One region of the Thiomonas sp. OC7 genome, then DNA from elsewhere that is predicted to be linked to it. Evidence: predicted binding sites of a transcription regulator. Region 1 holds the regulator's gene; each other region holds the start of a gene.
The links. The regulator sigma-54, encoded in region 1, starts transcription at its own class of promoters, with help from an activator protein. The targets are predictions, from matches to a motif close to TGGCANGNAANCTGCTTT.
Positions count from the first base shown of each region.

Region 2: the regulator sigma-54 is predicted to act here: its motif matches at 2,067-2,084, upstream of BIO17B3_RS04065 (ammonium transporter).
Region 3: the regulator sigma-54 is predicted to act here: its motif matches at 5,220-5,237, upstream of glnA (type I glutamate--ammonia ligase).

Region 1 covers NZ_LR131953.1:1,421,134-1,431,774, forward strand. The annotation lists gene BIO17B3_RS06825 (patatin-like phospholipase family protein) at 1-1,086, shown strand, start outside; gene corA (magnesium/cobalt transporter CorA) at 1,096-2,061, shown strand; gene BIO17B3_RS06835 (nuclear transport factor 2 family protein) at 2,069-2,524, opposite strand; gene BIO17B3_RS06840 (diacylglycerol kinase) at 2,579-3,001, opposite strand; gene BIO17B3_RS06845 (glycosyltransferase family 1 protein) at 3,006-4,046, opposite strand; gene BIO17B3_RS06850 (UDP-2,3-diacylglucosamine diphosphatase) at 4,121-5,080, opposite strand; gene BIO17B3_RS06855 (CHAD domain-containing protein) at 5,211-6,767, shown strand; gene BIO17B3_RS06860 (hypothetical protein) at 6,753-7,574, opposite strand; gene BIO17B3_RS06865 (RNA polymerase factor sigma-54) at 7,695-9,209, opposite strand; gene lptB (LPS export ABC transporter ATP-binding protein) at 9,216-9,989, opposite strand; gene lptA (lipopolysaccharide transport periplasmic protein LptA) at 10,067-10,641, opposite strand, start outside.
Region 2 covers NZ_LR131953.1:853,382-864,022, reverse strand. The annotation lists gene panB (3-methyl-2-oxobutanoate hydroxymethyltransferase) at 1-703, opposite strand, end outside; gene BIO17B3_RS04075 (ScpA family protein) at 790-1,638, opposite strand; gene BIO17B3_RS04070 (DUF3460 family protein) at 1,679-1,876, opposite strand; gene BIO17B3_RS04065 (ammonium transporter) at 2,116-3,315, shown strand; gene BIO17B3_RS04060 (alkaline phosphatase) at 3,343-4,755, opposite strand; gene BIO17B3_RS04055 (TonB-dependent receptor) at 4,755-4,994, opposite strand; gene BIO17B3_RS04050 (IS1634 family transposase) at 5,134-6,837, shown strand; gene BIO17B3_RS04045 (TonB-dependent receptor) at 6,854-8,962, opposite strand; gene BIO17B3_RS04040 (bifunctional YncE family protein/alkaline phosphatase family protein) at 9,144-10,641, opposite strand, start outside.
Region 3 covers NZ_LR131953.1:157,911-168,551, forward strand. The annotation lists gene xth (exodeoxyribonuclease III) at 1-393, shown strand, start outside; gene ntrC (nitrogen regulation protein NR(I)) at 400-1,875, opposite strand; gene glnL (nitrogen regulation protein NR(II)) at 1,907-2,992, opposite strand; gene BIO17B3_RS00825 (hypothetical protein) at 2,989-3,567, opposite strand; gene glnA (type I glutamate--ammonia ligase) at 3,701-5,116, opposite strand; gene BIO17B3_RS00835 (molybdopterin-binding protein) at 5,353-6,123, opposite strand; gene BIO17B3_RS00840 (class I adenylate-forming enzyme family protein) at 6,288-7,835, shown strand; gene BIO17B3_RS00845 (acyl carrier protein) at 7,891-8,142, shown strand; gene nadE (NAD(+) synthase) at 8,146-9,144, shown strand; gene prmC (peptide chain release factor N(5)-glutamine methyltransferase) at 9,141-10,115, shown strand; gene BIO17B3_RS00860 (FAD:protein FMN transferase) at 10,582-10,641, opposite strand, start outside.

The DNA.
Region 1 (10,641 bases):
GCGCAGGGCTGGCCCGCGCAGCGCAACCCGTTTCCCGTGGTGTGCGGCACCTCGGCCGGAGCGATCAATGCGGCGTATTTCGCCAGTCGCTGCGCCGACTGGCCTGCCGCCCTGCATGAGCTGCAAACACTTTGGAGCACCCTGCAGGCGCACGAGGTCTTCGAAGTCGGCACAGGGCAACTGCTGCGCGGCGGCGCGCGCTGGCTCGGGCTCATGGTGTTCGGCTGGCTGTGGAAGCAAAACCCCCGCGCCCTGCTCGACAACACTCCGCTGGCCGACACCCTGGGTCGGCGGGTGCACTTCGAAGCGGTGGACGCCGCGATTCAGAGCGGCGCCTTGCGCGCGCTATCTGTGGCCACTTCCAGCTATACCAGCGGGCGGCACATCACCTTCTTTCAGGCCCGCCCCGAGGTGCAGCCCTGGCGGCGGCCTGGGCTGTGGGGCATTGCGCAGCCCATCGGCGTCGAGCATCTGCTGGCCTCCAGCGCCCTGCCCTTCGTGTTTCCCGCCACGCCGCTGTATGGCGAAGTCGGGCCGGAATACTTTGGCGACGGCGCCATGCGCCAGCTCGCTCCGCTGGCGCCCGCCATTCATCTGGGTGCAGAACGCGCACTGGCCATCGGCGTGGCCGAGCCGCATCCCGAGGCGGGGCAAATGCGCCGGCATCTGCCGCCCTACCCCAGCGTGGCGGAGATTGCGGCACACGCCATGTCCAGCGTGTTTCTCGACACCCTGCGCGCCGATGCGCAGCAGGCCGGGCGCATCAACCGCATGTTGTCGGATCTGCCGCCCCAAGTGCGCGCCGATCTGCCCTACCGCGCCCTGCCCACGCTGACCCTGCTGCCCTCCACCTCGATCGACGCCATTGCCGCGCGGCACTGGCACAGCATGCCCCGTGGCGCGCGGCTGCTGCTGCAATCGGTGGGCATGGGCACAGGCCGAGGATCGGCGCTGGCCAGTTATCTGCTGTTCACGCCGGATTACCTCTCCGCCTTGGTCGAACTCGGCCGGGCCGATGCGCTGGCGCAGCGCGATGCGATCACGGCATTTTTCAACCCCACCGCGCTCGACCCGCATTGCGCATAATGCAGCCCTATGCTCAATGTGTTCACCCTCAAGAATGGTCGCCTGGTGCAGCAGGAGATCGGCGACCCGCAAAGCCTCGCGGAGCTGCAGCCCGTCTGGGTCGATCTCGAATCGGCCGATCCACGCGAACTCGGCTGGGTCGAGGCCCGCTTCGGCCTGACCATCCCTGCCGACGTCCTTGACCAGGATCTGGAAGAATCCGCGCGGTTTTACGAGGAGGAAGACGACAACCAGCTCCACCTGCGTTCCGACTTTCTCATCAGCGACGAAGAGCGCCCGCGCAACGAGCGCGTGGCTTTCATCATCCACGGCAGCGTGCTGTTTTCCATCCACACCCACGATCTCACCGTGTTTCGCCTGCTGCGGCTGCGGGCGCGGCGCATGCCTGGGCTGATTGAAAACGCCACCGATGTGCTGCTCGCGCTCTACCTCACCGACGCCGAGTATTCGGCCGATACGCTCGAAGGCATTTACGACGATCTGGAGGCCATCGGCGCGCACATCCTCAAGCCGCGCCCCAGCGACCAGGACGCCTCGCAGGCGCTCACCGGCATTGCACAGCAGGAAGACCTGAACGGACGCATCCGCCGCAATGTGATGGACACCCGCCGCGCGCTGAGTTTTCTGCTGCGCAGTCGCCATCTCAGCGCCGATCAGTCGCAAGAGGCGCGGCAGATCCTGCGCGACCTCGACTCGCTCGACGGCCACACCGCCTTTCTGTTCGACAAGATCAACTTCCTGATGGACGCCACGGTAGGCTTCATCAACATCAACCAGAACAAGGTCATCAAGATTTTTTCGGTGGCCTCGGTGGCCATGCTGCCGCCCACGCTCATCGCCAGCATCTACGGCATGAATTTCAAACTCATGCCCGAACTCGACTGGCACTTCGGCTACCCCTTCGCCCTGGCGCTGATGGTGTTCTCGGTCATCGCGCCTTTCTGGTTCTTCCGCAAAAAGGGCTGGCTCGATTAGGGCCTGTTCAGCCGGTAGCGGCAGCGCGTTTCAGCCGTCGCACCACGGCGCCGAGTAAGGGCAGCGTGGCGTAGAAATCGCAGGCGTCCCAATAGTCGCGGTGGTCAATCACCAGCCCCTGCTCGTCGAGTACGAAGCGCGTGGCGCCGACCACGACCTGCGCAGACGCGCCCTTGCGCAGGGCGAAGTGGAAATCCCAGGTCATCCAGCCGACGTGGTTTTGCGCTGACGTGACCTCGTTCACCACAAAACGCGGCGCATGCAGTTTGGCGTACATATGCGCAAACTGCGCCGTGATGGCGGGCAGCCCCTGCACGCGATTGAACGGGTCTTGAAAAGTGGCCTGCGGGGCGTAAACCTGCGCCAGCACGTCGAGTTGGTCAGCGCGCAGTTGTTCAAACACGCGGGCAATGCGGTGCAAAGGCGAGGCGTGCAAAGGCGGGGCGGCGTCGTCGGTTTCCATGACGCGCATCTTAGGCAAGAGCGCGCTGCGATGCTGACTCAGACCCGGCCAGACTCAGACCCAGCGCGGCAGCAGCACAGCCGCCCAGATCAGCACGCACAGCAGCAGGGTGAGCAGCACGGCGGCGCTGCCGAGGTCTTTGGCGGTCTTGCTCAGGTCGTGCTGCTCCAGCGAGACGCGATCGACGGTGTACTCGATGGCGGTGTTGAGCAACTCGACAATGAGTACCAGCAGCACGCTGCCCACGAGTACGGCCCGCTCGGTCCAGGTGCGCCCGAGCCACAGCGCCAGCGGCAGCATGATGAGGGCCAGCGTGAGCTCCTGGCGAAACGCCGACTCGGTCTGCCACGCAGCGCGCAGGCCACTCATGGAGTTGATGCCCGCGTGATAGACGCGCGAAAGCCCGGTGCGGGTTTTGTAGGGATTGGGCGCCGCCTCCGGCTTGGGGAGGGGCGAACGTTCGCGCTGCTGGGCCATGGGTTCAGTGCGTCGTTTGCGTCGCACTATTTGGCGCACTACTCTCGCGCACGGCCTTGCGCAGATGATCGAGAAACTGCCGCGAGGCCGCTTCCCAGGTGAATTTGCGGGCATGCGCCAGCGCCACGCTGCGCGGAATCTGCAGGGCGCGCAGGCAGGCGGCCTTGAGGTCGTTGTCGAGCGCACCGGCCGGGCTTTCGCCAATGACATCGAGGGGGCCGGTCACGGGATAGGCCGCCACCGGGCAGCCGCAGGCCATCGCTTCGATCAGCACCAGCCCGAAGGTGTCGGTCTTGCTCGGAAACACGAACACATCGGCGCCGGAATAGACCTTGGCGAGCTCGTCCTGCGTGAGCACGCCGAGAAAGCGCACGCCGGGATACTGCTTGCGGATGCGTTCAAGCTCCGGCCCTTCGCCCACCACCCACTTGGTGCCCGGCAGGTCGAGCTGCAGGAAGGCGTCGATGTTCTTTTCCACCGCCACCCGGCCGACGTACAGAAAGATGGGCGGCTTGCCGTCGAGCCGTTCACCTTCGCGCGGGTAGAACATGCGGTGATCCACCCCGCGCGACCAAAGCCGCACATTGCGAAAACCATGCTCCTGCAAATCGCGCTGCACCACTTGCGTGGGCACCAGCACCGCGCGGCCGGCGTTGTGAAATCGCCGCAGATAGGCATAAGTCCACCCCAGCGGCACACGAAAGCGGGCCTGGACGTATTCGGGAAAGCGGGTGTGGTACGCCGTGGTCAGCGGAATGTCCAGACGCTGCGCGATGCGCCGCGCGGCCTGCCCCAGTGGCCCTTCGGTAGCCACATGCACCACGTCGGGCATGAACTCGGTCACCCGCTGCATGATGCGCGAACGCGGCCGCAGGCTGAGGCGGATTTCGGGATAGGTCGGACAGGGAATGGTGCGAAAACTGCCCGGCTCCACCACCTCGACCACTTGCCCCATGTCGCGCAGCTGCCCGATGGTGGTCTTGAGAGTGCGCACCACGCCGTTGACCTGCGGCTCCCAGGCGTCGGTGACGATGAGAATGCGCAGCGGCGGCGTGCCGGCGGCGGGGGGCCAGGGCTTTTCGGCCGCGGCGGCCACTTGAGGAGCGACTGCGGAGGCGATCATGCGTGGACGGGTTGTGTGGGTGCGGGATGTAAAGGGGCGGGATGCGTTGCAGTCTGCGGCGCCAGCTCCGCCAGCACCTGCAGCCCGGCGTTCCAGTGCAGCAGCTTGAGGCGGCCGTCGAAGTCTTCAGCCAGCGCGGTCAGGCTCTCCACCCAGTCGCCGCAGTTGGCGTAGATCTGCCGGTCTTCGCTGCGCAGCTCGGCGCGGTGAATATGCCCGCAGACCACGCCGTCGCACTGCTGGCGTCGCGCTTCGTCGCTGAGCAAGGTCTCGAAACTGGAGATGGTGTTCACCGCCGCCTTGACCTTGTGCTTGAGATACTGCGATAGCGACCAGTACGGCAGACCGAGCTTGAGCCGCGCATGGTTGAGCCAGCGATTGAGCTTGAGGGTGAACATGTAGGCGGCGTCGCCCAGATGCGCCAGCCACTTGGCGTAGAGCACCACGCTGTCGAACAGATCACCGTGCACGATAAGCAGGGTGCGGCCATCGGCGGTGACATGCCGCACCTGATTGATGACCTCGATGCCGCCGAAATGCAGCCCGTCGTAGGGCCGCGCGAACTCGTCATGGTTGCCCGGCACGAACACCACCCGCGTGCCCTTGCGCGCCTTGCGCAACAGCTTTTGCACCACGTCGTTGTGCGCCTGCGGCCAGTAGATGCCCTTTTTCTTGAGCTGCCAGCCGTCGATGATGTCGCCCACCAGATAAATGGTGTCGGCGCTGCAATGCCGCAGAAATTCGAGCAGCTGCGGCGCCTTGCAATCGCGCGTGCCGAGATGTATGTCGGACAGCCACAGGGTGCGCCATTTCAACTCCGGCTCGCCCTCACCGCCGGCTTGCGGGGCGTCGATGTGAGCTGCCGCGCGCAGGGTTTCCGCCGTGGCGCCGTCTTGCGGAATCACGGCACTGCTGCGCATCATTCGGGACAGGGTTTGGATCACCATGTCGCGCATTGCATAGCTTCAATGTGTCAATCTGGTGAACGTCACGGAAAAAATATCGCTACCCAATTGACGCTGCGACTTGTTTCACATCTAGCGAGCGGGTCAAATGACAACTTCATTCCCTCGAACCCCCCTCGCCATGAGCCAGGAACGCGAACTCAAATTCCGACTCGATCCCGCCCTGCATGACGCCGTGCGCCGCCATCCGGTCTTGCAATCGATGGCGCAGCCGCCCCGGGTTCAGGCGCTGCAAACCTGGTACTTCGATACCCCGGCGCACGCCCTGCGCGAGGCGGGCCTGGCCTTGCGGGTACGGCACCCGGGGGACGGGCGGCGCATTCTCACCCTCAAGAGCAGCCCCGCGCAGGGCCTGCAACTCGCGCGCGGCGAATGGGAGTTCGACATCGACGCCGACACGCCCGACGCCGCGTCGCTGCAACGCCTGAGCGAGACGCCGCTGGCCCGCCTGGGCGACCTCGATGCGCTCGCCAGCCAGTTGCAGGCGGTGCTCGGCACCCGGGTGCAGCGCACCCTATGGTGGGTCGATTGGGAAGGCTCGCAACTCGAGGTCTGCCTCGATCACGGCCAGGCGCTGGGCGGCATCACCCCACTCTCGCCCAGCCTCTTGATCAGCGAACTGGAGATCGAGTTCATCAGCGGCCATTGGCTCCACGCTTTCGAACTCGCGTGGACGCTGGCGCAAGACCTGCCGCTGTGGATCTCGCCCATCAGCAAAGTTCAGCTCGCAGCGATTGCCGCAGGCGCCGCCACGCTGCAACTGCCCGCGCTCGCTCGCGAACTGCCTCCGCATGAACAGGGCGGGCAGGCCGTGGCCGACGTGCTGCAGCAGGCAGCCGCCGTCATCGCCGTGGGCGCCGATCTGTTGCACGACAAGGCCCTGCCCGAAACCGTGCACCAGATGCGGCTGCAGTTGCGCCGACTGCGGGTGCTGCTGCGGCTGCTTCAGACCACGGGACCGAAGTCGCAACGCGCGGCCTGCCGCTGGCTGCGCGACGAATGGCGCTGGGCCGGACAACTGCTAGGCGCGGTGCGCGATGTCGACGTCTGCATTGAACAGGCCAGCGCGCCCGACAGCACACCAGCCACCGTGCGCGACGGTCTCGCCCAGCGCCGCGAGGCGCGTCTTCAAGCCCTGCTGACCTATCTGCGCAGCGCCCGCTTCGGCCGCGTGCTGCTGGCGCAGACGCGCTGGTCCGAGTGCTGGAGCGGCGGCCAGATCATTGCCGCCGAGACGTCCACCGAACAACTGGCCCGGCGACTTCTGCGCTTCCACCGCGACGACCTGCATTTGCACCCGCAGCGCTGGGCCGAACTGCTGGCCATCTGGGACAGCCTCGCCGCGACACCGATCGACGCCCCCTGGAGCGCGCTGCACGCCCTGCGCCTGCGCGCCAAGCAGTTGCGTTATGCGCTGGAATGGCTGGCCCCCTGGATCGGCCAGTCGCTGGGCGACGAAGGCAAAGCCTGGCTCAAACTCACCAGCGCCCTGCAAACCGACCTAGGCAAAGCGCTCGACACCTACCGGCTGGCGCGTTGGATGATCAGCGACCCAACCACTCCGCCGTCACAGCCCAACGCGTTCAGCGAACAGGCCATGCGCGATGCCTTCAAGCAGGCCCGCACCGGCTTGCAGCGCGCGCTCCAAGCCGCCCGCGGGAAGTCAGGAGAGCGTTGAACTTGCGGTTGAACCTGGGCTTGAACTTCTCTGCAACTGGTCCCGCCGTGTCGCAGTGAGGTAAATCACCAGGGCCAGAATCGCAACCAGGAACAGGGCACTGGTGCCCATGGTTCCCAGACCGAGCCCTCCTTCGGAACCGGGTTTGGACAACCAGTCGCCCAAGGTCGCACCCAGCGGGCGGGTGAGGATGTAAGCGATCCAGAACGTGGTCACGGCACTGGCCTTGAAGAGGTAGTAGGCCGCTGCCGTCAGCGCAATGGCGCCGCCAAACAGCAAGGCCGACAAGGCATAGCCGAGTTGCAGCCGCTCGGCGGCCAGATCGCCTCCGGCAGTACCCAGCGCAAAGGTGAACAGAATCGTCGCCCAGTAAAACCCTTCTCGTTTTGGCGTGGCAATGCTGTGGATGGACAGGTCACGCTCGCTGCCCCACCAGATCGCAAACGTCGCCAGCAAGGCCACCGCAAACAAGGCGGTGCTCACCGGCAGCGGCACGCCCAACTGATCGGTCAGATTGTCGGTCAGCAAGGTGCCCACCACGCTGATGAGCGTCACCGTCAACCAGTAAAGCCAGGGAACGTAACGGCTGGCGCGCATCTGCGCCGCCAGCACACCGATGAACAAGAGGGTCATCACCGCGCTGGTGGCGACCAGGCCCAGATGCAGATCCACCGCCAGATAGTCTGCGGCGGTTTCGCCCACCGTGGTGGCCATGATTTTGATCAGCCAGAAGTAAAGCGTGATGACGACCGGAACCTTGACCGCCAGCGCCCAACCGGGCTGCGCGGCTTTTACTGCGTTTTGCATGATGAACTCCCTGAATACCGTTTGCGTTGTTGTGGCGTCGCGTGCGGCGCGACCCCGGCATTCTGGAGAGGACGACTTAGCGCAAGGTGAGCGACTGGCTCCGCTTGCGGCTGCGGGCCCTTAGCCGCTCTTGCGCAGATTCGCCGGGGCGATGCGCAGCGCTTCGCGGTATTTGGCCACGGTGCGCCGCGCCACCTGCACGCCTTGCTGCGTGAGGCGTTCGGCGAGTTCGCTGTCCGACAGGGGTTTGGCGCTGTCTTCTTCAGCCACCAGGCGGCGGATGAGTTCGCGTACCGCGGTGGATGAGGTGTTACCCCCGGCCTCGGTGCTCAGGCCAGAGCCGAAAAAATACTTCAGCTCGACAGTGCCGAAGGGCGTGAGCATGAATTTCTGCGTGGTCACGCGCGAGATGGTCGATTCGTGCAGGCCGAGCTCGTCGGCAATTTCGCGCAGCACCATGGGCCGCATGGCCACGGGGCCGAAGTCGAAAAAACGCTGCTGGCGCTCGACGATGGTCTGCGACACGCGCTGAATGGTCTCGAAACGCTGCTGCACGTTTTTCACGAACCAGCGCGCCTCCTGAAGCTGTCCCTGCATGGCGCCGCCGCTGTCGCGTGCGCGGCGCATGGCGTCGGCATAGATCTGGTTCACGCGTAGCCGGGGCATGACCTCGGGGTTGAGCTGCGCCATCCAGCCTTGCGGGGTCTTGCGGGCGATGACATCGGGGGTCACGGCCTGCGCGGCATCGCGGCGGAAGGCGCTGCCTGGATGGGGGTCGAGTTGGGCGATGCGTTGCTGCGCCATGCGCAGCGCGGCTTCATCGGCTTCGAGCTGGCGTTCGAGCTTGCGCCAGTCGCGCTTGGCCAGCAGATCGAGATGACCGCCGCGGCAAATCTGCAGGGCAAGTTCGCGCACGGGACAAGACGCCTGACGCTGAAGCTGCAGGCAAAGACAGTCGGGCAAATCGTGGGCGGCAACACCGGCCGGGTCGAAGCTCTGAATCAGGCGCATGGCCGTGGTCAGCGCATCGGCCAGGTCTTCGAGCTGCTCGGCGTCTGCCGCGGGGGCGAGGGCCTGCGCCAGTTCCAGCGGGGTGTCAGGCAGGTAGCCGTCGTCGTCGAGCGAGTCGATGATGGCTTCTGCAGCCGCGCGGTCGGTGGGGCTCAGCGCAAGCCCGGCAAACTGACCGCGCAGGTGGTCGCGCAGATCGATGTGTTCGGAGGCGATGTCGAGCGCGCTGAATTCGTCGTCGTCACCCCCGCTGGCGGACTGGCCTGAGCTGACCCAGGAGTCGGCATCGGCATCGGTATCCGCACCGTGATCGGTTTCGCCGCTGCTGGCCGTCCAGTCCTGCGTGTCGAGTTGCAACTCAGCGGCGGGCTCGGCGGCTGCGTCATGCCCTTCGACCGATGTCTGAGACGGGTCGAGCGCCAAAGGCGGTGGCGACTCGGATGTCGGCGCGGCAGCGGGCGCCTCCTGCTCATCTTCAGGTTCGAGGAAGGGATTAGATTCGAGCAGGCCCTCGATTTCCTGCGTGAGTTCGAGGGTGGAGAGTTGCAGCAGCCGGATGGACTGCTGCAACTGCGGCGTGAGTGCGAGATGCTGGGACAGGCGCAGGTTCAGCGACGGCTTCATCGCGGCTTACATGCGGAAGTTTTCGCCGAGGTACACCTTGCGTACCGCGGGGTTGTCGATGATGGATTGCGGATCGCCCTGCGCCAGCACCTGCCCTTCGCTGATGATGCAGGCCCGGTCGCAGATGCCTAGCGTTTCACGCACATTGTGGTCGGTGATCAGCACGCCGATGCCCTGCTCTTTCAGGAACTGCACGATGCGCTGAATCTCGATGACCGCAATCGGATCGATGCCGGCAAACGGCTCGTCGAGCAGGATGAAGCGCGGTTGCGTGGCCAGCGCGCGGGCGATTTCCACCCGCCGCCGCTCGCCGCCCGAAAGCGCGGGGGCGGGGCTGTCGCGCAGATGTTCGACGTGCAGTTCGCGCAGCAGATGATCTTCGCGTTCGCGGATTTCGGCCTTGCCCAGGCGGCGCCCTTGCGCGTCGCGCTGCAACTCCAGCACCGCCCTCACGTTCTCGGCCACCGTCATGCGGCGGAAGATCGACGCTTCCTGCGGCAGATACGACAGCCCCATGCGCGCACGGCGATGCATCGGAGAATCGCTCACGTCCTGGCCGTCGATGTGGATGCTCCCCGCATCGGGTCGCACCAGGCCGACGATCATGTAGAACGACGTGGTCTTGCCCGCGCCGTTCGGCCCCAGCAGGCCGACCACCTCGCCGCAGCGCACGCTGAAGCTGACGTCGCGCACCACCTGCCGACCGGCATAGCGTTTCTGCAAATGCTGAACGTCGAGCTCGGGGCCGGTGGCCGCGCGGGACGACGGAGTTGAAGGCACGCGCGCGGCTTCCGCCGGGGCGACGGGCTCCAGGCCACCCCGCACCACGGTCTGCCCAGCGGAATGCGGCTGGACGCTCAAGGTTGCGTCCCCAGCTTCGGGGCGACTTTGAGCGCGGGAGGCGATTTGGGCGCCGTCGGCGCGGACGGGGCGGCGGGCTGCGGCGTCAACATCACCCGCACCCGCCCTCCAGGATTGGTGGCCGTGGCGCCCTGCGCACCGCCTTCGACGGTGAACACATCGGTGATCTGGTTGTAGGCAATCACATTGCCCTGGCTGCGGTCGGCCAGCTTGCCGTCGATCAGTCGGCTGAGCATGGCCTGGCCACGCAGCGTCACTACATCGGTCTTGCCGTCGTATTCGATGCGCTGCGCGGCGCCGTCCATGGTTTGCGTGGGCTGGCCGGGCGCGGTATCGAGTTGTTGCTGGAAGGTAGCCAACTGGCCCGGCGCGGCGATCGCCGTCGCGTACTGATAGCCGTCCGGCGCCTGGCGCACATCGACCGTGGCGGCGCGCAGCACCAGAGAACCCTTGGTGACAACCACGTTGCCGGTGAACACACTGGTCTGGTGCACGTCGTCGTAGCGCATGGCGTCGGCCTCGATGTGAATCGGGTGGTTCCGGTCGGTCTGCGCCGCAAGCACGGGCAGCG
Region 2 (10,641 bases), 570 kb from region 1:
GCACCAGCACTTGGCCATGGGTGCGCGCGCCCGCGCCGATGCCGATGGTGATGCCGGGATAGGCCGCGCTGATTTGCGCTGCCACATCGGAGGGCACGAGTTCGAGCACCAGCATGGCCGCGCCCGCAGCGCCGACTTCGGCCGCATGACGGCGCAGGGTGTCGGCCGATTGCGCGTCGCGGCCCTGAATGCGGTACCCGCCGAGTGCGTGCACGCTCTGCGGCGTGAGGCCGAGGTGGGCGCAGACGGGAATGCCGCGTTCCACGAGGGCGGCGATGACGGGCGCGGTCCAGCCGCCGCCTTCGAGCTTGACCATCTGCGCACCGGCCTGCATCAGTGCCACGCTGCTGGCCACGGCCTGCTCGACTCCGGCCTGGTAGCTGCCGAAGGGCAGATCGGCAATGAGCCAGGCGCTGCGATTGCCGCGCGCCACGCACTGCGTGTGATAGACCATTTGTTCGAGCGTGACGGGCAGGGTGGAGCCGTGGCCCTGCATCACCATGCCCAGCGAGTCGCCCACCAGCAGGCAATCGACCCCGGCGGCGTCGAGCAGGCTGGCGCTGGCCGCGTCGTAAGCGGTGAGCATGGCGATTTTTTCGTCGGCCTCACGCATGGCGCGCAGGCGGTGCAGGGTGAGCGGTTTGCGCGGAGCGCTATCACTGCGGGGCGCAGCGCCGTAGGGCGCGGGAGAGTCTGCTGACATGGCTTGAGCTCAGGTGGAAACCGGCGAATTATGCCCGCGCTACGCTTGTTTTTGCGAACGAGCGTTCGATTCCCAGCCTGGCGACATCAGCTCGGGGTGTAAGCCAGCCGCACATACAGAGGGGCGAAGGCTTCGGCCTGGGTGATTTCCACCAGCGCTTCCCGGGTGAGTTCGAGTAGCGCCACCAGCGTGACTACGGCGACGGGCACGCCCTGTGCGGGGTCGAACAGTTCGTGAAATTCGAGGAAGCGCTTGCCTTGCAACTGGCGCAGCACGCGGCTCATGTAGTCGCGCACAGAAAGCTGCTCGCGGGTGATCTTGTGGTGGGTATGCAGCTTGGCGCGCTTGAGAATGTCGCTCCACGCCTGTTGCAGTTCGTCGGCCGTCACCTCGGGCAGGCGCGGTGCGGCGTCGCGGTCGAACAGCGCTTGCGCACGCCAGAAGTCGCGTCCGAGCACGGGCAGGGCGTCGAGCTGCTGCGCGGCGAGCTTGAAGCGTTCGTATTCCAAGAGCCGGCGCACGAGTTCGGCACGGGGGTCTTCGGGCTCGGCGCCGGGCTCGGTGGGCGGCCGCGGCAGCAACATGCGCGACTTGATCTCGATGAGCATGGCCGCCATCAGCAAATACTCGGCGGCCAGCTCCAGATTGTGTCGGCGGATTTGCTCGACATAGCTCAGATACTGCGCCGTGACCTGCGCCAGCGGAATGTCGAGGATGTTGAAGTTCTGCTTGCGGATGAGGTAGAGCAGCAGATCCATCGGCCCTTCGAAGGCTTCGAGAAAGACTTCGAGCGCATCGGGCGGGATGTAGAGGTCTTGCGGCAGCTCGAACAGCGGCTCGCCGTACAGCCGCGCCACCGCCATGCCGTCGACCGTGGCCGGGGTGCTGTCCACCTCCGGAGACATCAGCGCGGCGTCGCCGGGCGCGGCGGTCATGGAATGGCCTGCAGCGAAGCTCGCCACGCTCGGGGCGACTTCAGTGACTGCCGTAAACGTAGGCTTTCTGCGGCACGCGGGCCGCCTGGAATTCCCGGGTCAGCTCGGGGTTTTGCGGTTTGTCCCAAAGCCGGGCACGCCCTTCTTTTTGCTTGGCCTCAAGCTGCGGATCGCTGTGCTTCAGATCCTGGATGAAATGCGTCACTTCAGAAACGTAAGGTTTGACTTTGAAAGGCATGGGCGTTCTCGAATGGAAACCGCAGGAGGAACAACGAGCTCGTCATTCTAAGCAAGCGGCTGCTCTGATCAATGCGCCCGAATACGGTGCGCAACGCCTTGATATGGTGCGAACCAAGCCCTGTCATGCACCGAAAATGCGCAGTTTGTGAGCGGTTGTGAACCCAACAGGGGCACCGTGCGCCATTTATGGGCACGAAGTTTGCTCTCTCTATCTCACTCTGATCAGGAACCCCAACCATGCAAGACGCCTCCAGTGGAAATGTGTTGTTCATCCTTCTCGGCGCCATTCTGGTGCTCGCCATGCACGCCGGGTTCGCCTTTCTTGAGCTGGGCACGGTGCGCAAGAAAAACCAGGTCAACGCGCTCTCCAAAATCATCACCGACTTTTCCGTCTCGGCGATTGCCTACTTTCTGATCGGCTACGGCATCGCCTACGGTCATCATTTTCTCGTGGGCGATGACGTGCTCACCCGCGATCATGGCTATGAGCTGACCCGATTTTTCTTTTTGCTGACCTTCGCCGCGGCCATTCCCGCCATCATTTCCGGCGGCATTGCCGAGCGCGCCAAGTTCTGGCCCCAGCTCATTGCCACCTTCACCATCGTCGCCTTCATCTACCCGTTTTTCGAGGGCATTGTGTGGCACGGCAATCTGGGCATTCAGGCATGGTTGCAGTCCACTTTCGGCGCGCCCTTTCACGACTTCGCCGGCTCGGTGGTAGTGCATGCGATGGGCGGCTGGATCGCGCTGCCCGCCGTGCTCTTGCTCGGGCCGCGTCGCGGCCGCTATCACGCCAACGGGCAGATATCGGCGCATCCGCCCTCGTCCATCCCATTCCTGGCGCTGGGTTCGTGGATACTGATCGTGGGCTGGTTCGGCTTCAACGTGATGAGCGCGCAAAAGCTCGACCAGATCAGCGGTCTGGTGGCGGTGAACTCGCTCATGGCGATGGTGGGCGGCACCCTGGCGGCGCTGGCCGCGGGCAAAAACGACCCTGGCTTTCTGCACAACGGGCCGCTGGCCGGTTTGGTGGCGGTGTGCGCGGGTTCAGACGTGATGCACCCGCTGGGCGCGCTGGTGGTCGGCGCGGTGGCCGGGGCGCTGTTCGTCTGGATGTTCACCCTGACGCAAAACCGCTGGAAGATCGACGACGTGCTGGGGGTGTGGCCGCTGCACGGCCTGTGTGGCACCTGGGGCGGCATTGCCGCGGGCATTTTTGGCATGAAGGCGCTGGGCGGGCTGGGCGGGGTGTCGCTGGCCTCGCAGATCGTCGGCACGCTGATGGGCATCACAGTGGCCCTGATCGGCGGCTTCGTGGTCTACGGCGTGCTGAAAAAGACCCTCGGCATCCGCCTCGACGCCGAAGAGGAATTCAACGGCGCCGACCTCTCCATCCACCGCATCAGCGCCACCCCGGAGCGCGAGGCGTCGTGGTGAGGCGTCGGTGGGCAGCGAATGTGCGCTCTAGCTCCAGCCCAGGTCGGCCAGCGCCAGGGTGTGCGACCACAGCAGCTTGCCGTCGACGTTCTTGGCTTGCAGCTCCAGCCGCCGCTCCTTGCCCTCGCCGCTGAATTTGAGCACGCCGTAGTTGCGCTCAGCGACTAGCGTGCCGGGTACGCGGTTGGGATTGCCGTCGCCTTTGGCCGGCCCGGAATTCAGCGGCGAGCAGGTGAACTCCACCAGCGGATAGTCGCGCTTGCCGCCGTAGGCCGGACGCGGATACCGGATCAGCTCGGTGATGTGCCGGTCTCCCGAGAGAAACAGCAAGCCGGGGATGCGGTATTGCTGCAGCCAGCCGAGAAATGCGGCGCGTTCTTCGGGAAACTGGTTCCAGCCCTCGTAAGCGTCGTCGTCGTTGAAAAACTGGCCGCCGGCGGCGACGATCTTGAAGCGGGCGCGCGAGGACAGCAAGGCGTTGCGCAGCCAGCGCATCTGCGCCGGGCCGAACATCACCTTGCCGCGGTCACCTGGGCTGGTGGCGTCTGCGCTGCGCCACCAACGATCATCGAGCAGAAAAATATCGGCATCGGCGATGCTGGTCTTGGTGAACACTCCGGCGACGTCGCCAACGCCATACGTCGGGTTGGCCCAGTAGGTTTTGAACAGATCGAGCGAGGCGTTCTTGAACTCGAAACTCGCATCGCTGTCGTTCGGGCCGTAATCATGGTCGTCCCAGATCGCCACTTGCGGGGTTGAGCGTAAAAACGCATCCAGCGGAGCGAAGCCGCGCTGTTGGCGGTAGCGCAGCGCCATACCTTGCGGGCTCTGACAATCCACCTCGCGGTAATAGAGGTTGTCGCCCAGCCACACCATCAGATCGGCGCCTTCCTGCGTCATTGGCTCATAGATTTCGTAGCCGCCGCCATAAGGCTGGCCCGGCCGGTCGAACAGCGGGTCGTTCAGATACGCGCAAGAACCCGTCAGGAGGGTGACATCGGGCGGCGGTGAACGAAACTGCCAGATGGGCTGCGTGCGCACGACGAGGGTGCGATTCGCAGCCGGTTTGCCATTGACCCAGGCCACAGTACGGTAGCGCGTGCCGGGAGAGAGATCGTCCATGACCAGATGAGCGCAGAACTGCCCTGCCGCATCGGTGCGAACCGACGCGGAGCGCTTTTTCTCGCCGGGCTGATTCTCTGGGGCATACTCCAACGCCACTTCGGCTGCGCCGGGCGTCTGCACCCAGATGAGGGCAGAGCGTGCAGCCACATAGCCCTGCATCGGCCCGGCGTAGAGCACGCCGGGGGCGGCTGGTTCAGCCCAGGCTGCAGGAAAGGGCCATTGCCCAGTGGCCAGCAGCGCGGAAGTCACCAGACCGCCCCGCAGGAACGCGCGGCGGGTCGGAGGGATCAACGCGGTTTTCGGTGCCGCGCCCATCAGAACTGCGCCTCCAGGCTGAGGTAGTAGCTGCGTGGCAGGTTGTATTTGATGAGCGGGTCTTTGGCGCTGCCCGGAAAGCCGGTGCTGTATTTGGTGATGTAGCGCTTGTCGAACAGATTGTTCACATTGAAGCCCACGCTGACTTTTTGCAGACCCAAGCCGCGCACCGTGTCGCCGCCCTTCCAGGTGTAGCGCAGCGAGGCATCGGCGATCCGGAGTTCGACAGCTTGAGCCAAAAATTGACTGAAAACGCCTACCCTGGGTTTGACAGAACAAGGGGTTAGCGCTGTTTTTCGCAAAGTGCCTGTGGTGGCACGTTTTTCCACATGGTGAGGCCGCTTGCCATTTGTGAATGGCTTGATATATTGTGGCGGCATGTTCATCAAAGTCACCACCTCCGGCGGCCGCCGCTACATCCAGCTCGTCGAGTCTTATCGGGATGAGAGCGGACGGGTGAAGAAACGCACGGTGGCCACCCTGGGGCGCGCCGACCAAGCCGGCGGCCAGCTTGAGAGCGTGATCCGCGGCCTGCAACGACTTCGGGGCGACACGCCCCCAGACGCCGGGGCGGTGGCGACCGTGGCCGACGTGAGGTTTGAGTCCAGCCGCGCCCTGGGCGATGTGTGGGTGCTGACTGAGCTTTGGGACGAACTGGGGTTCGGTGAACTGCGGCGGGTTTTTGGTCGAACGCGCAGCCGCATCGACGTCGAGGCGCTGGTGCGCCTGATGGTGCTCAACCGCCTGTGCGATCCGACGTCCAAGCTCGGGGTGCTGCGCTGGCTGCAGACGGTGGCGCTGCCGCGCTTTGCGCCCAAGGCCGTGACCCACCAGCAGTTGCTGCGGGCGATGGACGCGCTGGTCGCGCACCAGGACCGCGTGCAAGCGGCGTTGGCCGGGTTGCTGCGCCCGCTGATCGACCAGGACCTGTCCGTGGTGTTCTACGACATGACCACCATCGGCGTGGAGGGCGAGACCGAGTTGGCCGGCGACCTGCGCCAGTTCGGCATGTCCAAGGACGGGGGGATTCGTCGCCAGTTCATGCTCGGGGTGGTGCAGACGGCCGAGGGACTGCCGCTGACGCATCGGGTCTGGGAAGGGAACACGGCCGAGGCACCCACGCTCAGCGCCGTGGTCCAGGAGGTTCTGGCGCTGTACCCGGTCAAGCGCGTGGTGCTGGTGGCCGATCGCGGGCTGCTCAGCCTGGACAATCTGGAGTGGCTGCGCGAGCAACGCGTGGGCGGCACCGAGCAGCCCCTGGAGTTCATCCTGGCCGTGCCGGGGCGGCGTTATGCGGAGTTCGCGGAGATTCTGGAGCCGATCCACGCGCAGCGCTGCGCAACGGCCAACCGCGAGGTCCTCGGCGAGACCCGCTGGCAGGACATGCGCCTGGTCTGGGCCCACGATCCACGCCGCGCCCAGGAACAAACCGCAGCGCGCCGCCAGCATATCGAAGAGCTCACGCAGGAGGCCCAGCGGCGCGCTGGCAAGCTCGATGCGCAAGAAGGCGGCACCGCCTTCAGAGGCCGGCGCTTGAGCGACTCCGGTGCCAAGGCCTGGTTGTTCCGCTCGGTCTCCGAGGCGCACCTGGGTTCGATCATCAAGGTCGATCTGCAATCGGACCTGTTCACCTACGCTATCGACGACAAGGCGCTGGCCCGTGCCGAGCTCAACGACGGCAAGCTGCTGTTGGTGACCAATGTGCCCGAGTTGTCGGCGCTCGAGGTGCTGCGGCGCTACAAGAGCCTGGCCGACATCGAGCGCGGCTTCAAGATCCTCAAATCCGAGATCGAGATCGCCCCGGTGTTCCACCGCCTGCCCGATCGCATCCGTGCCCATGCGCTGATCTGCTTCATCGCCCTGGTGCTGTACCGCGTCATGCGCATGCGCCTCAAGGATGCCGACTCCAAGCTGTCACCCGAACGTGCCCTGGAGCAACTGCGGCGCATCCAGTACCACCAGGTTCACCTCGGCGGCGAGCGCCGCGACGGCACGTCCTCGCTCAGCGACGCCGACCACGCCATCCTCCAAGGACTCAAGCTTCCGAAACCCGCCATCGACGACCAACTCGCACTCCTGTAGGGGCACGTTTCGACGCTCACCCTAACGATATCGCGGACTTACGAGCGTAACTGTCGAACTCCGGGGCGATGGTGTGCGCCGGAATGGGGGACTTGAAGTCCGTCCAGTAGGCCTCGCTGGTGTGGCGCACGCCCAGTTTGGCTCGCCACGGGCCGACGGTGTAGATGCCGCCCAGCGCCATTGTGGAGTGCGGCGAATACGGCATGGGCACCTTGGCCGAGGTGAACTGCGCGTTGAGCAGCCCCAGGTTGGCGTAGGCCGACCAGTTTTTGTCGATCTGGAAATTGTTCTGCCAGGCGATGCCCTCATTCACAGCCTTGCCCACGTTGGCCAGAATGGAGACTGACTGGGTGGCGCCGGGCGGCGTGTAACTGAAACTCTGGATGTAGTCGTCGAAGTTGACGCGGAATACATCCACGCCGCCGCTCCACATGCCGAAGTCGTAGATCACGCCAGCGTCGTAGGTCGTGGCCTTCTGCGGGGCGAGATCAGGGTTGTAGGTGCCGGTGTAGTACTGGTTGTATTGCGGCGGATTGCTGTTGCGGGTGTAGTTGGCGTAGACGTTGATGCCCTGCGCCAGCTTGTAGTTCACGCCGAGAGAGGGCATGGTGGTCGAGAAGCTGGAGCTGTACTGCCCCGCAGCGCCCTTGGATTTGGCGACTGCCGCATAGTCGATGAAGTCGCGCTCAGTCTTGAGATATTTCAGTCCGGCCTGCAGGGTCAGGCGGTCGGTGGGCTTGAAGGTAAAGTTGAAATAGGGCTCGTAGAGTTTGGTCGAGACCGGTTCTTCGTACACCGAACCCAGATACTGGCCCGTGGTGCTGCTGATGAACTGCTGGTCGTGCGTGGTGTCGTTCTTGTTGAACCAAATGCCAGCTTCCAGCCCCAGGTTGTCGGTAATGGGCGTGGTCAGCTTGAAAATATTGCCCCAGCGCCGGGTGTCGTTGATGCCATGCGACATGAACAGGCCGCCCACTGGCGCCTTGACCGAGCCATACACCCCATTGGGCTGCAGCAGGTTGTAGGTGCTGTTGGTGTAAGCGCCGCCGCTGTAGCCGTTGCCCCGGTAGTAATAAAGCTGGTTGGAGACGGTGACCTTGCCGAAGGTGGCTTCGTATTTGGCATAGGTCAGCCAGTTTTGATATTGGTTGTAGTTGTAGGTGGGCGAGAGACCGTTTTGTTTGCCATTGACGACCGGGTCGCCGCGGTAGACGTTGCAGGTGTCGCCATATTTGGCGTAGTCGGCCTTGGTGCAACCGCCGTAGTAATTGAACTTCTGGTTGTTCTGGGTGTAGAACAGGGTCAGCGCGCCGGTGCCGAGTTGGGTCACGCTCTTGAACAGGTATTGCTTCTGGTCGCTGGGCGTGTTGTCGAAATAGCCGTCGCTGTGGGTTTTGTTCGCGTAGAACCACAGCGAAGTCGGGGCGCCGCTATTGGCGCCGAGCAGCCCGGAGTTGACCAGGGTGCCGAAGTTGTATTTGCCGAAGGAGCCGTATCCGCCGAGCAGGGAAACGGAAGGTTTGGCGCTCGGGTTCAGCGAATAGGTCTCGACCGAGCCGCCAAATGCGGCCAGGCCCGGAATGGCGGCTGAAGCGGCTCCCGGAAAATAACGCGTCCCCGCGATCAGGCGCGTGGGGATGAACTCGTTGGTGTAGAAGGCGTAGCTGTCGTTGTCGTTCAGCGGTATGCCGTCGAGTGTCCAGTTGATGAGATTCTGTCCGAAGCCGTTGATGTACACCGTGTCGCCGTTCATGCTGTCGCCATCGCTGCTGACGACCACATTGGGCATGTTTTCCAGCCCGCGGGTGAACGAGTCGGTGGGGTCGAGCGACTGAAACTGGCCGGCAGTGATTTCGGTTTGGGCCTGTGTGGCCTCAGGGTTGAACTGCTGGATGGTGTTGAGCTGGCTTTCGGGGATGGAGGTTACCGTGCCCGATGGCGCTTTGAGGAAAAAGCTGTCCCCCGGCTTTGTGGCGCTGGTCTGTCCTTGCGCCTGCACTTCGCCCAGACTGGTTTGCGCGTGGGCTTGCGCTGCGGCGCCAAAAGCCAGCGCGAGGGCGACGGTGAGCTTGAGGTTTGATCGCTTGAGTGGGTTTTGTGATGGGCAATGCACAGCGGGTTTCATGGTGGTTGCAGAAGGGGGAAAAGAACTCGTTATTTTTGAGACACGATGTGAAGATCTGTTGAATTCATGTGTCAGAACGATGACGTTGTTTTTCTGCAGACGCGGGATTTCTTGCCATGAAAAAGGCCCCTTTCGGGGCCTGGTGAGATGGGTTTGAAAGCCTTTTTGGGGTGAATCGATTTCAGTCGTCGTCTTGACCGGCAATCAGGCTGGAGGCAGGTCGCCGCTGGGCTTTGGCCAGGGCTTGCACATGCGCAAGCATGGCGGCGTAGGCCGCTGGGCCTCGGCTGGCCAGCCATTCCTGCCGCATCTGCTCGGGGCCGGAAACCTTGAGCAGAGCGGTCGGGGTATAGCGGTGAGCGGGGGGCGGTGCGCTTTGGGCCACCTGGCCGACACCCGGCACCACGACTTCAGGCAGTGCGCGAAAAGGGGCGTCGACTGGGCAGACGCCAGGGTTGCGCTGCATCGGCACTAGAGACGGCAGCACGGGGTAGGGCGCGGCATCGGGCGTGCTGCGCCAGATGCCGGAAAGCACATGGGCGTTGGCGTCCCATTGCGACATCGGCGGAATGTCGGCCACGGTTTCGATGGTGCGCAGCAGATCGACCTGCGAGAGATGCTGCGTGACCCGCACGCCAGGCTTGACCCACGGCCCGGCGGCGACGGCGAAGGTGCGGTGGGCGTCGATGTGATCGGCGCCCGACTGCGCGTCGTCCTCGGTCAGCAGCACCAGGGTGTGCTTCCAACCCGGCAGTTTGGACAGGCTGTGGATGACCTGCGCGGTGGCTTCATCGTTGTTGGCCACATAGCTGTCCGGGCTGGGCAGGCAGGGGTGGCGGCCGGCGGTGTGGTCGTCGGGCAGCCAGATATAGAGCGCGCGCGGCAGGGGGTGATGGCGCAGCCAGTTGTCCACGACTTTGGCGCGGTCGGTGTCGAGGATGAGGCGATCCCAGGCCGGGTAGTCCATGGCCAGATGGGCGCGCAGTGCAGGCGAGATGTCGCCGATTTTGTTGCGCGAGGCAAACTCCCCAAAGTCTTCGAAACTCACCTTGTGCGCGAGCAGATCGTTGAACAGAAACAGCCGCGCCGGGTAGGTGATCCAGGGGTTGCTCCAATGCCCGAGCGCGGAGAGATTTTTGTAGATCGCATAAGGGTTGCGCGCATCGCTGGCGCCGGGTGCGAGCGACTGCGTCCAACCCGAATTGGCGATGTAGCCGCGGTCGGAGTAGTACAACGGCCAGGTGCGCTGAAGGAAGTCGGAGTCTGATCCGGCGGTCGTCCATTGATGGCCTTGCGAGGTCACTTCGCCATCGGCGTAGAAATTGACGAACAGCGCGCCCAGGTCGGCCATGCGGTAGAGGTTGGGCAGTTCGCGCGGGCCGTAGAGGTTGAGCGCGGGGTCGGCCCAATGACCCGCCGCAGCGTACTTGCCGAAGTCTTCATCAAAGGTCTTGTTCTCGCGCAGGATGAACACGACATGCTGGATGTGGCCGTGCAACCAGGCTGCGGCTTTGGCGTTGTCGGACGCCAGTTGCCGACGCTGCGCGGCGCTGAAGCCGTTGTTCGACAAGGCAGCTTGCGTCCAGGCCGGGGCGTGTATGGGCAGCTCGCGCAGGTCGATGCGTTGCAGCACGCCCTGCATGAAATTGCCCACCCATTGATGGTGGATATTCGGCCCG
Region 3 (10,641 bases), 1.3 Mb from region 1:
GATGCGCTGCAGGCATGGGTCGCTACAGAACTACAGCGCCATGCCAAAGTGGCGCTGATGGGCGACTTCAACATTGCCCCGGAAGATCGTGATGTGTTCGATCCGGTCGCCTGGGCCGGGCAGATTCACTGCACGCCCGAAGAGCGCGGGCATTTCAAGGCGCTGCTCGGGCTCGGACTGATCGACGCCTTCCGCGCCTTTGACCAGCCGCCCAAGAGCTGGAGCTGGTGGGATTACCGCAATCTGGCCTTCCGCAAAAATCAGGGCCTGCGCATCGACCACATTCTGGTGAGCGAGGGCTTGCGCGGTTCGCTGCAGAGCTGCGTCATCGACAAGGCACCGCGCAAGAACGAGCGCCCCAGCGATCACGCGCCGGTGATTGCCGTCGTGTGACCCAGCTCATTCTTCCATCCCCAGTTCCTGAATTTTTCGGGTGATCGTGTTGCGACCGATGCCGAGTTTTTGCGCCGCTTCGATGCGCCGACCGTGGGTTTGCGCCAGCGCGGCGGCGATCACCGCGCGTTCGAATCGCTGGGTCAGATGGTGCATGACATCAGGCTCGCCCCTGCGGATCAAGCCCTGGGCCACCTGTTCGACGCGGTGCTCCCAGTCCTCGTTCGACGGCTGAATCGGCGTTGAATCGGGGTTTGAAGCCGCAATAAAAGGGATATCGGCCGACGCTGCTGCCGCCACAGCAGGCATCGGCGCTTGCTCAGAGCGAACTTCCGTTTTTACATCGTCTGGCAGGTCTTTGACCTGAATGGTCTGCGCCGGCGCCATGACGGTCAGCCACTGACACAGGTTCTCCAACTGCCGCACATTGCCGGGAAAGGGGAACTGCTGCAGCACGCGCAGGGCCTCGGCGGAGATGCGCTTGGCCTCGACGCCGAGCTCCTGCGCGCTGCGCTGCAGGAAATGTTTAGTGAGCGGAGCAATGTCTTCGCTGCGCTCGCGCAGGGCTGGAAGGCGCAGGCGAATGACGTTGAGGCGGTGAAACAGATCCTCGCGGAACTGGCCTTGGGCCACACGTTGTTCGAGGTTCTGGTGCGTGGCGGCAATGACCCGCACATGCGACTTGATCGCGCTGTGCCCGCCCACTCGGTAATAGTGTCCATCGGATAGCACGCGCAGCAGGCGGGTCTGCAGTTCAAGCGGCATGTCGCCGATTTCGTCGAGGAATAACGTGCCGCCTTCTGCCTGCTCGAAGCGGCCGCGCCGCAGGGTCTGCGCGCCGGTGAAGGCGCCGCGCTCGTGGCCGAACAGCTCGCTTTCCAGCAGATCCTTCGGAATAGCCGCGGTGTTGATGGCGACAAACGGCCCGCCCGAGCGCGGGCTGTGCTTGTGCAGAGCGCGGGCGACGAGCTCCTTGCCCGAACCTGACTCTCCCGTGATCAGCACGGTCACCTGCGAATGCGCCAGGCGGCCGATGGCGCGGAACACATCCTGCATGGCCGGGGCCTGACCGAGCAGCTCGGGAGCTTCGTTGTGCGCTTCATCGGCCTGCTCTTCGCGCAGGCTTTCATCGACGGCCCGCTGAATCAGTTCGACCGCTTTGTCCACATCGAAGGGCTTGCTCAGATAGTCGAACGCGCCGCCCTGCAGCGAGGCCACCGCGCTATCGAGATCGGAGTAGGCCGTCATGATGATGACGGGCAGGCCTGGATGCGATTGGCGGATTTGTTGCAGCAAGTCGATACCGTTGCCGCCGGGCATGCGGATGTCGCTGATAAGTACTTGCGGGCAGCCTTCGGCAAAGGCGCTGAGCACGTCGCGCGGATTGGAAAAACTGCGCACTTCCATGCCCGACTTCTGCAGCGCCTTTTCCAGCACGAAGCGGATCGAGGCGTCGTCGTCAACCACCCAGATCGGTTTCATCGCGCGCTCCCTTGCGACGAAAACCCTGCCTTCAAGGCAGAGGAAGGGTGATGCGGAATTCTGTGTGGCCGGGCTGGCTGTCGCATTCGATGGTTCCCTGATGTTGCTGGACGAAGGTCTGGGCCAGGGTGAGCCCCAGTCCACTCCCTCCTTCTCGGCCCGAGATCAGCGGAAAAAAGATGCGATCTTTCAGTTCCGCTGGCACCCCGGGGCCGTTGTCCACGATATGCAAGACCAGTGCCAGCTTGTAGCGCTGACGGGCCACCGTCATCTGCCGCGCCACCCGGGTACGGAACACGATGTGCGCATCGCCCTGCACGATACGCTGTTGCAAGGCCTGCGCCGCGTTGTGGGCGATGTTGAGCACCGCCTGGATGAGCTGTTCCTTGTCGCCGCGGAATTCGGGCAGGCTGGCGTCGTAGTCCTGCTCGATGGTCAGCCCTTGCGGAAACTCGGCCTGCAGCAGGGTGCGCACATGCTCACACACTTCGTGGATGTTCACATCGCCCACCACATGCGGCTTGCGATGCGGCGCCAGCAGGCGGTCCACCAGGGTTTGCAGCCGGTCGGCCTCGGCGATGATGACCTGGGTGTACTCCTGCAATTCCGCAGACGGCAGCTCGGCGTGCAGCAACTGCGCTGCACCGCGTAGGCCGCCCAGCGGGTTTTTGATCTCGTGCGCCAGATTGCGAATCAGCTCCTTGTTGGCCTGCGCCTGGTTGTGCCACTGCTCCTCGCGCTCCAGCCGAGACTGCTGGCTGATCTCCACCACCTCGGCGAGCAGCAGGCCCTGAGGATGATCGGTGCGCGCCACGATCAGCTGCACTTGCACCGCCTCGCGCAAGTCGCGCAGCCGCATCATGCAGTCGAAGCGCTTGCTGCTGAATTCGTTGCTGCGCACCTGGAGCAAAGACTCCTGCCAGAGGGCGGGGCAGTCCATCCAGTGGCTCAGGTTTTGCCCGTTCAAAAGACGGCGAGAGACGCCCAGCCCATTTTCCAGCGCCGGATTGGCGTATTCAATCGCGCCTTCGGCATCCACCAGGGCGGCCATCGAGGCCAGCCACTCCAGGCCGGGATACTCGGTCGCGCCCGGCTGGCCGACCGCTGCGACGTTCATTGCGGATACTTTTGCAACTCGCGTTGCAAGGCGGCAATATTGGCCTGCGTCATGGCGATCTGGTCTTTCATCTGCGCCACGCGCTGGGCGTATTCGCCGCCCTTGACCCCGCCGCCCACCAGCCGTTCGCTGGGCAGGTAATCGGGCTGGCCGTTGTTGTAGGCCTTGAGTTGCTGCTCGAGCCGCGCCTGCTGTTGCTGCAATTCCTGCTCCAGAATGCGCCGCGCCTCGAGATCGCGCTCTTTTTGCGTGGAGGGCGCAACCCGCGCGGCCTGGTTGCCGCTCGGCTCTGCATTTTGCGCGCTGGGTTTGCTGCCCGATCCGATGACCTTGGGCGTCATGCCCGGACTGGAGAGGATGCTCACATTGGCGTTGTCGATCAGCTTGCAGTTCTTCGCCTTCACCTCGGAAAGATCGTTGGTGTAGGAGTTGTCCGGGCAGCGGTAAACGCGCTGCGGGTCGGTCTGCGCCACAGCGGCAGAGGCGCCCGCCAGGGACGCGAACAAAGCAAACGCGGCGTAACGAACGCTTGATCGGGAAGTCAATCGGGAGGTCAATTGGGCAAACAAGGTCATGATGGCGCGCATTCAAAAAATCAGCGGTCAGTGTAAGTCTGGCAACGCGCGTGCCGCACACCCGGCCGACAGGACGTGGCGGAATTGCGAAAAAAAAAGCGGCCCGAAGGCCGCATTTGAAAACCCTCCCACCTTACAGCGAGTAGTACATATCGAACTCGACCGGGTGCGTGGTCATGCGGAAGCGGGTGACTTCTTCCATCTTCAGCTCGATGTAGGCGCTGATGAAGTCGTCGCTGAACACGCCGCCCTTGGTCAGGAAGGCGCGATCCTTGTCCAGATAGTCCAGTGCCTGGTCGAGGCTGGAGCACACGGTCGGGATCTTGGCCTCTTCTTCCGGCGGCAGGTCGTATAGGTTCTTGCTCGCGGCTTCGCCTGGGTGGATCTTGTTTTCCACGCCGTCCAGGCCGGCCATCATCATGGCGGAGAAGGCCAGATAAGGGTTGGCGGTCGGATCGGGGAAACGCACTTCGATGCGGCGGGCTTTGTCGCTCTGCACGAACGGCACGCGGATCGAAGCCGAACGGTTGCGCGCCGAGTAAGCCAGCATCACCGGGGCCTCGAAGCCGGGCACCAGACGCTTGTAGGAATTGGTGCCAGGGTTGGTGATGGCGTTGAGCGCGCGGGCATGTTTGATGATGCCGCCGATGTAATACAGCGCAAAGTCGCTCAGACCGGCGTAGCCATTGCCCGCGAACAGGTTCTTGCCGTCTTTCCAGATGGACTGGTGCACATGCATGCCCGAGCCGTTGTCGCCGACGATGGGCTTGGGCATGAAGGTCGCGGTCTTGCCGTAGGCGTGGGCGACGTTTTGGATCACATATTTCATGATCTGCGTCCAGTCGGCACGCTGCACCAGGGTGGAGAATTTGGTGCCGATTTCGCACTGGCCGGCGTTGGCCACTTCGTGGTGATGCACTTCGACCGGCACGCCCATTTGTTCGAGCAGCAGGCACATTTCCGAGCGGATGTCCTGCAGACTGTCCACCGGGGGCACCGGGAAATAGCCGCCCTTTACCGACGGGCGGTGGCCCATATTGCCGCCTTCCATCTTGTCGCCGGTGGCCCAGGCGGCTTCGTTGGAGTCGATCTTGACGAAGCAGCCCGACATGTCCACATTCCAGCGGACCTGGTCGAAAATGAAAAACTCGGGTTCCGGACCGAAATAGGCGGTATCGCCGATGCCCGATGCTTTCAGATAAGCCTCGGCCTTTTTGGCGATGGAGCGCGGATCGCGGTCGTAGGGTTTGCCGTCACCGGGTTCGAGCACATCGCAGCTCAGCAGCAGCGTGGTTTCTTCGTAGAACGGGTCGATATTGGCGGTGTTCGGGTCGGGCATGAGCAGCATGTCCGAGGCTTCGATGCCCTTCCAGCCAGCGATGGACGAGCCGTCGAAGGCGTGACCATCGGAGAACTTGCCTTCATCGAAATGCGAGACAGGCACCGTGACGTGCTGCTCTTTGCCGCGGGTGTCGGTGAAACGGAAATCCACGAATTTGACATCGTGCTCTTTCACCAGGCCCATCACGTCGGCGACTGTTTTGCTCATGAAAATCTCCTGTCAGGTTGAAATGCGTTGGGGGTGGTCATCGGCCGTGCTGAAGACGCCACTTGACATCGTTTGCTGCAATGCTCCGCGCAGTGCAGGGAATCTAGCAGAAAGCGTGCCCAGATCGTTTGAAACCCAGCTCCTCCCACCAGGAGAAGAGACGGGGTTTGCAGACGGCGAAAAACGCACCAAAAACGTGCCGAAAACTCTCATGCACTTTTTCGGTGCGATTCAGCTCATTTTGGTGCATCTTCCCAACTGCCTTCCGGGAGGTGGGCTCGCAAATAGTCGAAAGCCTCACTTACGGCCGCCGAGTCGCCTTTCACGCCGAGTTCAATGTGCCGTCCCCAAACCGGGTGATCCACGCTGGGGAGGCTGAAAACCTTGACGCCCGCAAACCGCTGCTCGATGTCTTCCATCAAGGGCGTGAGGTCGGACTCCATTGCGTGGCGCACAATCACGGCCCGTTCAACCTGATGACCCTGGCCGTGCAGATGCGCCAGCGGACCATCCAGCGCCCATTCGAGCATCGGCCACGCCATGACCGGAAAGCCCGGGACGAAGTAGTGCTGCCGGATGGAAAAGCCCGGAATGCGGTTGTAAGGGTTGGGAATGATGGCGCTGCCCTGCGGAAACATGCCCATGTTCAAGCGCTGCTGGTTGGCGGGGCTGTCCACATCGCCCAGCCCGGCTTCGATGACCCGCTGCTGAATCAGCGCCTTGGCCTCGGGGTGTAACTCCAGCGGCAGGCCCAGCGCGGCTGCGGCGCTCTGCCGGGTGTGATCGTCTGGCGTGGCACCGATGCCGCCACAGCTCAGCGCCACATCGCCGCGCCGGAAACTGGCGGCAAATGCCTCGGTCAGCCGGGCGGGATCGTCGCCCAGATAGCTCACCCAATCCAGCCGCATCTCTCGCGCCTTGAGCAGAGCCAGGATCTGAGGGAAATGTTTGTCCTGCCGCTTTCCCGACAGGATTTCGTCGCCGATGATGTAAAGCCCCAGTCCCATGCTTGTGCTCTGAATTGAAAATCCAAGCATAGCGGGGCGCCGTCGCTTTCGCGCCACCAAGCCCCCCAAAAAAATCACACTCTGGGGCTTTCCGTGCGATTGCGGGGTGACGCTTCAGCACACTCCGCCCTTATGCTGAGTTACCTCGTTTTTAATGGACGCTCATGCTGCTTCACCACACTTTCGAGACCACCGCCGCCGAGTTTTCCGAACATCGCGCCATCGTGCGCGAAGGCGTGACGACCCGCTATGGCGAATTGGCCGACCAGGTGGAGGGCATCGCCGCGGCACTGCGAGCTCATGGGGTGCAGCGCGGTGAGCGGGTGGCGCTGTTTCTCGACAACTGCGTGGAAATGATCGCGGCCATGTACGCCGTGCTCAAGATCGGTGCGGTGTTCATGCCGGTCAACACCCTCACCAAGGCTGACAAGCTGGCTTATATCCTCAACGATTCCGAAGCCTGCGCTCTGTTCAGCCAGCAGGAACTGGCCGAAACCAGCCGTGCGGCCCTGGCGCTGAACCCCAGCGTGCGTCATTGCTACATGCTCACGGCCTACGCGCAGGGCAAGCCGGACGTCGGCACACCCGATCCACGCGAATGCGCCTTTCCTGCCGCCCTGCCCGGCGCGGCCTGCTCGCCTACGCAACCCGATCTGATCGACCAGGATCTGGCCGCCATCATTTACACCTCGGGATCCACCGGCGATGCCAAAGGGGTGATGCTCACGCATCTCAACATGCTCACCGCGCTGCGCTCGGTGCGCGGCTACCTCGGGCTGCGGCAGGACGACGTCATCGTCTGCGCCCTGCCTCTGGCCTTCGACTATGGGCTGTATCAGGTTCTCATGGCCTTCAGCCTGGGCGCCACCGTGCTGCTGGAGCGCTCGTTCACCTTTCCGGTCAAGGTGCTGGCCAATATGGCGCAGGAGCGGGTGACGGTATTCCCCGGCGTGCCCACCATGTTCACCCTGCTGACCAACCTCAAGGCGCTGCATGAGTTCGACCTCTCGGCGCTGCGGTTGATCACCAACACCGCGGCGGCCTTGCCGCAGACCCAGATCGCGCAGATTCGCGCGCTGTTCCCGCAGGCCACGCTGTTTTCCATGTACGGGCTGACCGAGTGCAAGCGGGTGACCTACCTGCCGCCGGAACAGCTCGATGTGCGCCCCGGCAGCGTCGGGCGCGGCATGCCCAATGAAGAAGTCTGGCTGGCGGACGACGAAGGCCGTCGCCTGCCCAACGGCAACACCGGCGAGCTGGTCATCCGCGGCAGCCATGTGATGCGTGGCTACTGGCGCAAGCCCGAGCAAACCGCGCAGCGTCTGCGTCCGGGGCCGATTCCCGGCGAAATGGTGCTGTATTCGGGCGACCTGTTCCGCACCGACGAAGAAGGCTGGCTGTATTTCGTGGCAAGGCGAGACGACATCATCAAAAGCCGGGGCGAAAAAGTCAGCCCGCGTGAAGTCGAAAACGTGCTGCATTCGCTGGATGGCGTGTTTGAGGCCGCCGTCATCGGCGTGGACGACGCCCTGCTCGGCCAGGCGGTCAAAGCCTTTGTGGTCTGCAAGCCGGGCTACACGCTCACCGAGCGCGAAGTGATCAAGCACTGCCTGGCGCACATCGAAAACTTCATGGCGCCGAAATACGTTGAATTTGTCGATGCACTGCCGCGCACCGACACGGGAAAAATCAAAAAAACCGGCTTGCGCTGAGCCCGCCCCTTCTGCTGTCCTTCCTCATCTTTGCTCTTACCGAGGCTTCATTCCCATGTCTGACATTCAGAAAAAAATTCGCGACTACATCGACAGCAACTTTTTGCTCGGCGCGCGCGACACCAGCTATAGCGACACCGACTCGCTGCTCGATCTGCACATTCTCGACTCCACCGGCGTGCTCGAACTCATCCTCTTCCTCGAAGAGAACTGGGGCATTCAGGTGGCCGACATCGAAATGGTGCCCGACAACCTCGACAGCGTGGCCGCCATCGCCGCCTATGTGCAACGCAAGCAGGCGGCCTGAAAAATGGCCCGCCCTGCGCTGACCTCCGATGTGCTCGCCATCGACTGCGAGGCTGAAACCGTCCGCATCGCCGACTTTTTGCTCCACACCCTGCGCGGCTTCAACAAGCGCGGCGTGGTGCTGGGCCTGTCCGGCGGCGTCGACAGCTCGGTGTGCGCGGCTCTGGCGGTGCGCGCCCTCGGGCCGCAGCGGGTGTTCGGCCTGCTCATGCCCGAGCGCGATTCGTCGGACAGCAGCGCCAGTCTGGGCGGGCAGGTCGCACAGCAGCTCGGCATCGAATCCACGGTGGAAAACATCGCCCCCGCGCTGGAGGCCATCGGCTGCTATCGCTGGCGCGACGAGGCCGTGCGCGCGGTGCTGCCTGGCTACGACGCGCAATGGAAGATCAAGCTCGCCATCTCCGGCGGGCTGGCTGGTGGCATCAACCATTTCAAGATCATCGCCCAGGCGCCTGACGGGCAAATGCATGAGGCACGGCTGCCGCTGCGCGAATATCTGCAGATCGTCGCCGCCACCAACCACAAGCAGCGACTGCGCAAAACCCTCGAATATTTCCACGCCGACCGTCTGAACTATGCGGTCATCGGCACGCCCAACCGGCTCGAATACGACCAGGGCTTTTTTGTGAAAAACGGCGATGGCTCCGCCGATCTCAAACCTATCGCCCACCTCTACAAAACTCAGGTCTATGCCTTGGCGCGGCATCTCGGCCTGCCGGATGCCGTGTGCAACGCCGCCCCGACCACCGACACCTACAGCCTGCCGCAAGGCCAGGACGAGTTTTATTTCGCCCTGCCCTGGCATCAAATGGACCTGGCCCTCTGGGCCCGCAATCACGGCTACAGCGCCGCGGAGCTGGCCAAGACACTGGCCATTCCAGAGGCACGCGCGGCTGCCGTGCTCAGCGACATCGACGCCAAACGGCGCACCACCCGCTACCTGCACGCCCGGCCCGCGCTGATCGAGCCCGTTTTTCATCCTTCTCAGGAGAGTGTTTCTTGAATCTCGACGCCGCATCACCGCCCGCACACACCGCCCCCGATCTGCAAGCCCTTGGGCCGGATGCGCAGGCCGTGTTCGAACAGCGCCTGGCTCGGCTCACTCAGGCCCTCGACATCCTGCCCGACAAGCCGGAAGAGACGCCCGCCTCCGCCCTGCGTGCCCTCTGGCTGCTGGCCGCCGGACGCCCGATGTCTCTGCACGCTGCGGCAGAAACGCCCTTGGTCGCGCTAAGCGCCGCGCAGCTCGAAGCGCTCGACGGGCTGATCGAGCGCCGCGTGGCTGGAGAGCCCATTGCCTATCTCACCGGATGGCAGCGCTTCATGGGGCTCGAATTGCGGGCCTCGCCCGAAGCACTCATTCCGCGCGCCGAAAGCGAACTGCTCGGCCAGATCGCAGCACAAAAACTGGGGTCGATGGCCGAGGCTACGGCAACGCCCCCTATCGTGATCGATGTGTGTTGCGGCTCGGGCAATCTCGCCTTGGCGCTTGCGCACGCCGTACCCCAGGCGCAGGTGCATGGCGCCGATATTTCCCAAACCGCCATCGACCTGGCCCGCGCCAACACCCAAAATCTCGATCTGGGCCAGCGCGTCAGTCTGCATACCGGCGATCTGCTCGCGCCGTTCGGCGCCGAGTTTCAGGGCAAGGTGGACCTGGTGGTCTCGTTGCCGCCCTACATTTCCACCGCCAAGATGGACACCATGCCGCACGAAATCGTCGGACATGAACCCCATCTCGCCTTCGACGGCGGGCCGTTCGGCGTGCGCATTCTCATGCGGCTGATCCGCGAAGCCCCCCCTCTGCTGCGCCCCGGCGGCTGGCTGGGCATGGAAGTCGGCCTCGGCCAAGGCCCGGCGATGATGCAACTGCTGGAAAAGCATCCGGCTTACGACCGGGTCGAAACCGTTTGCGATGCGCAGGGCGCGGTGCGCGCCGTGCTGGCGCGAGCGGCGGGCTCAACGGTAGATTGATCCATCGGCTGAAACATTTTGCGGTGTCGCGGCCATGCTCGACGCGCCGCTGCGCGGGCGCCCAATAGGTGCGCTACAAACAATAAGGGCAGCAGGCCGCCGGCCAGCAAGTGAGCCACCGCGCTCCAAGCAGCAAGGTTTTCACCTCCGGCGTAATACAGACCCAGCCCGCTAAGGCTAAGCAAGCCAAAGGCCGCCAACAGAAGCTGACCGCTGCGCACATTCTCCCGCCTGACCCATCCGGCCCGAATATGGACGGCCCACACCGCGCCAACGAGGCCGAGTATCGAAAGAAAACTCAGCGCATGGCCCGCAGCCACCCAGGTGCGCAAACCGCTGGGCAAAGACCAGGGCATGTCCCAATCCAGGCGCATTTGCAGCGCGCCGGGCGTCAGCAACAAGCCCGTCGTCAACAGTGCGAACAAGGTCAGATACAAGACCGATAGGAAATGGCGCGGATAAGTTTTCAAGCGGCTGCATCCTGTGTTGAGGCGCTTTCAGGCTGAAGAATGCGGCCTCCCAAGCG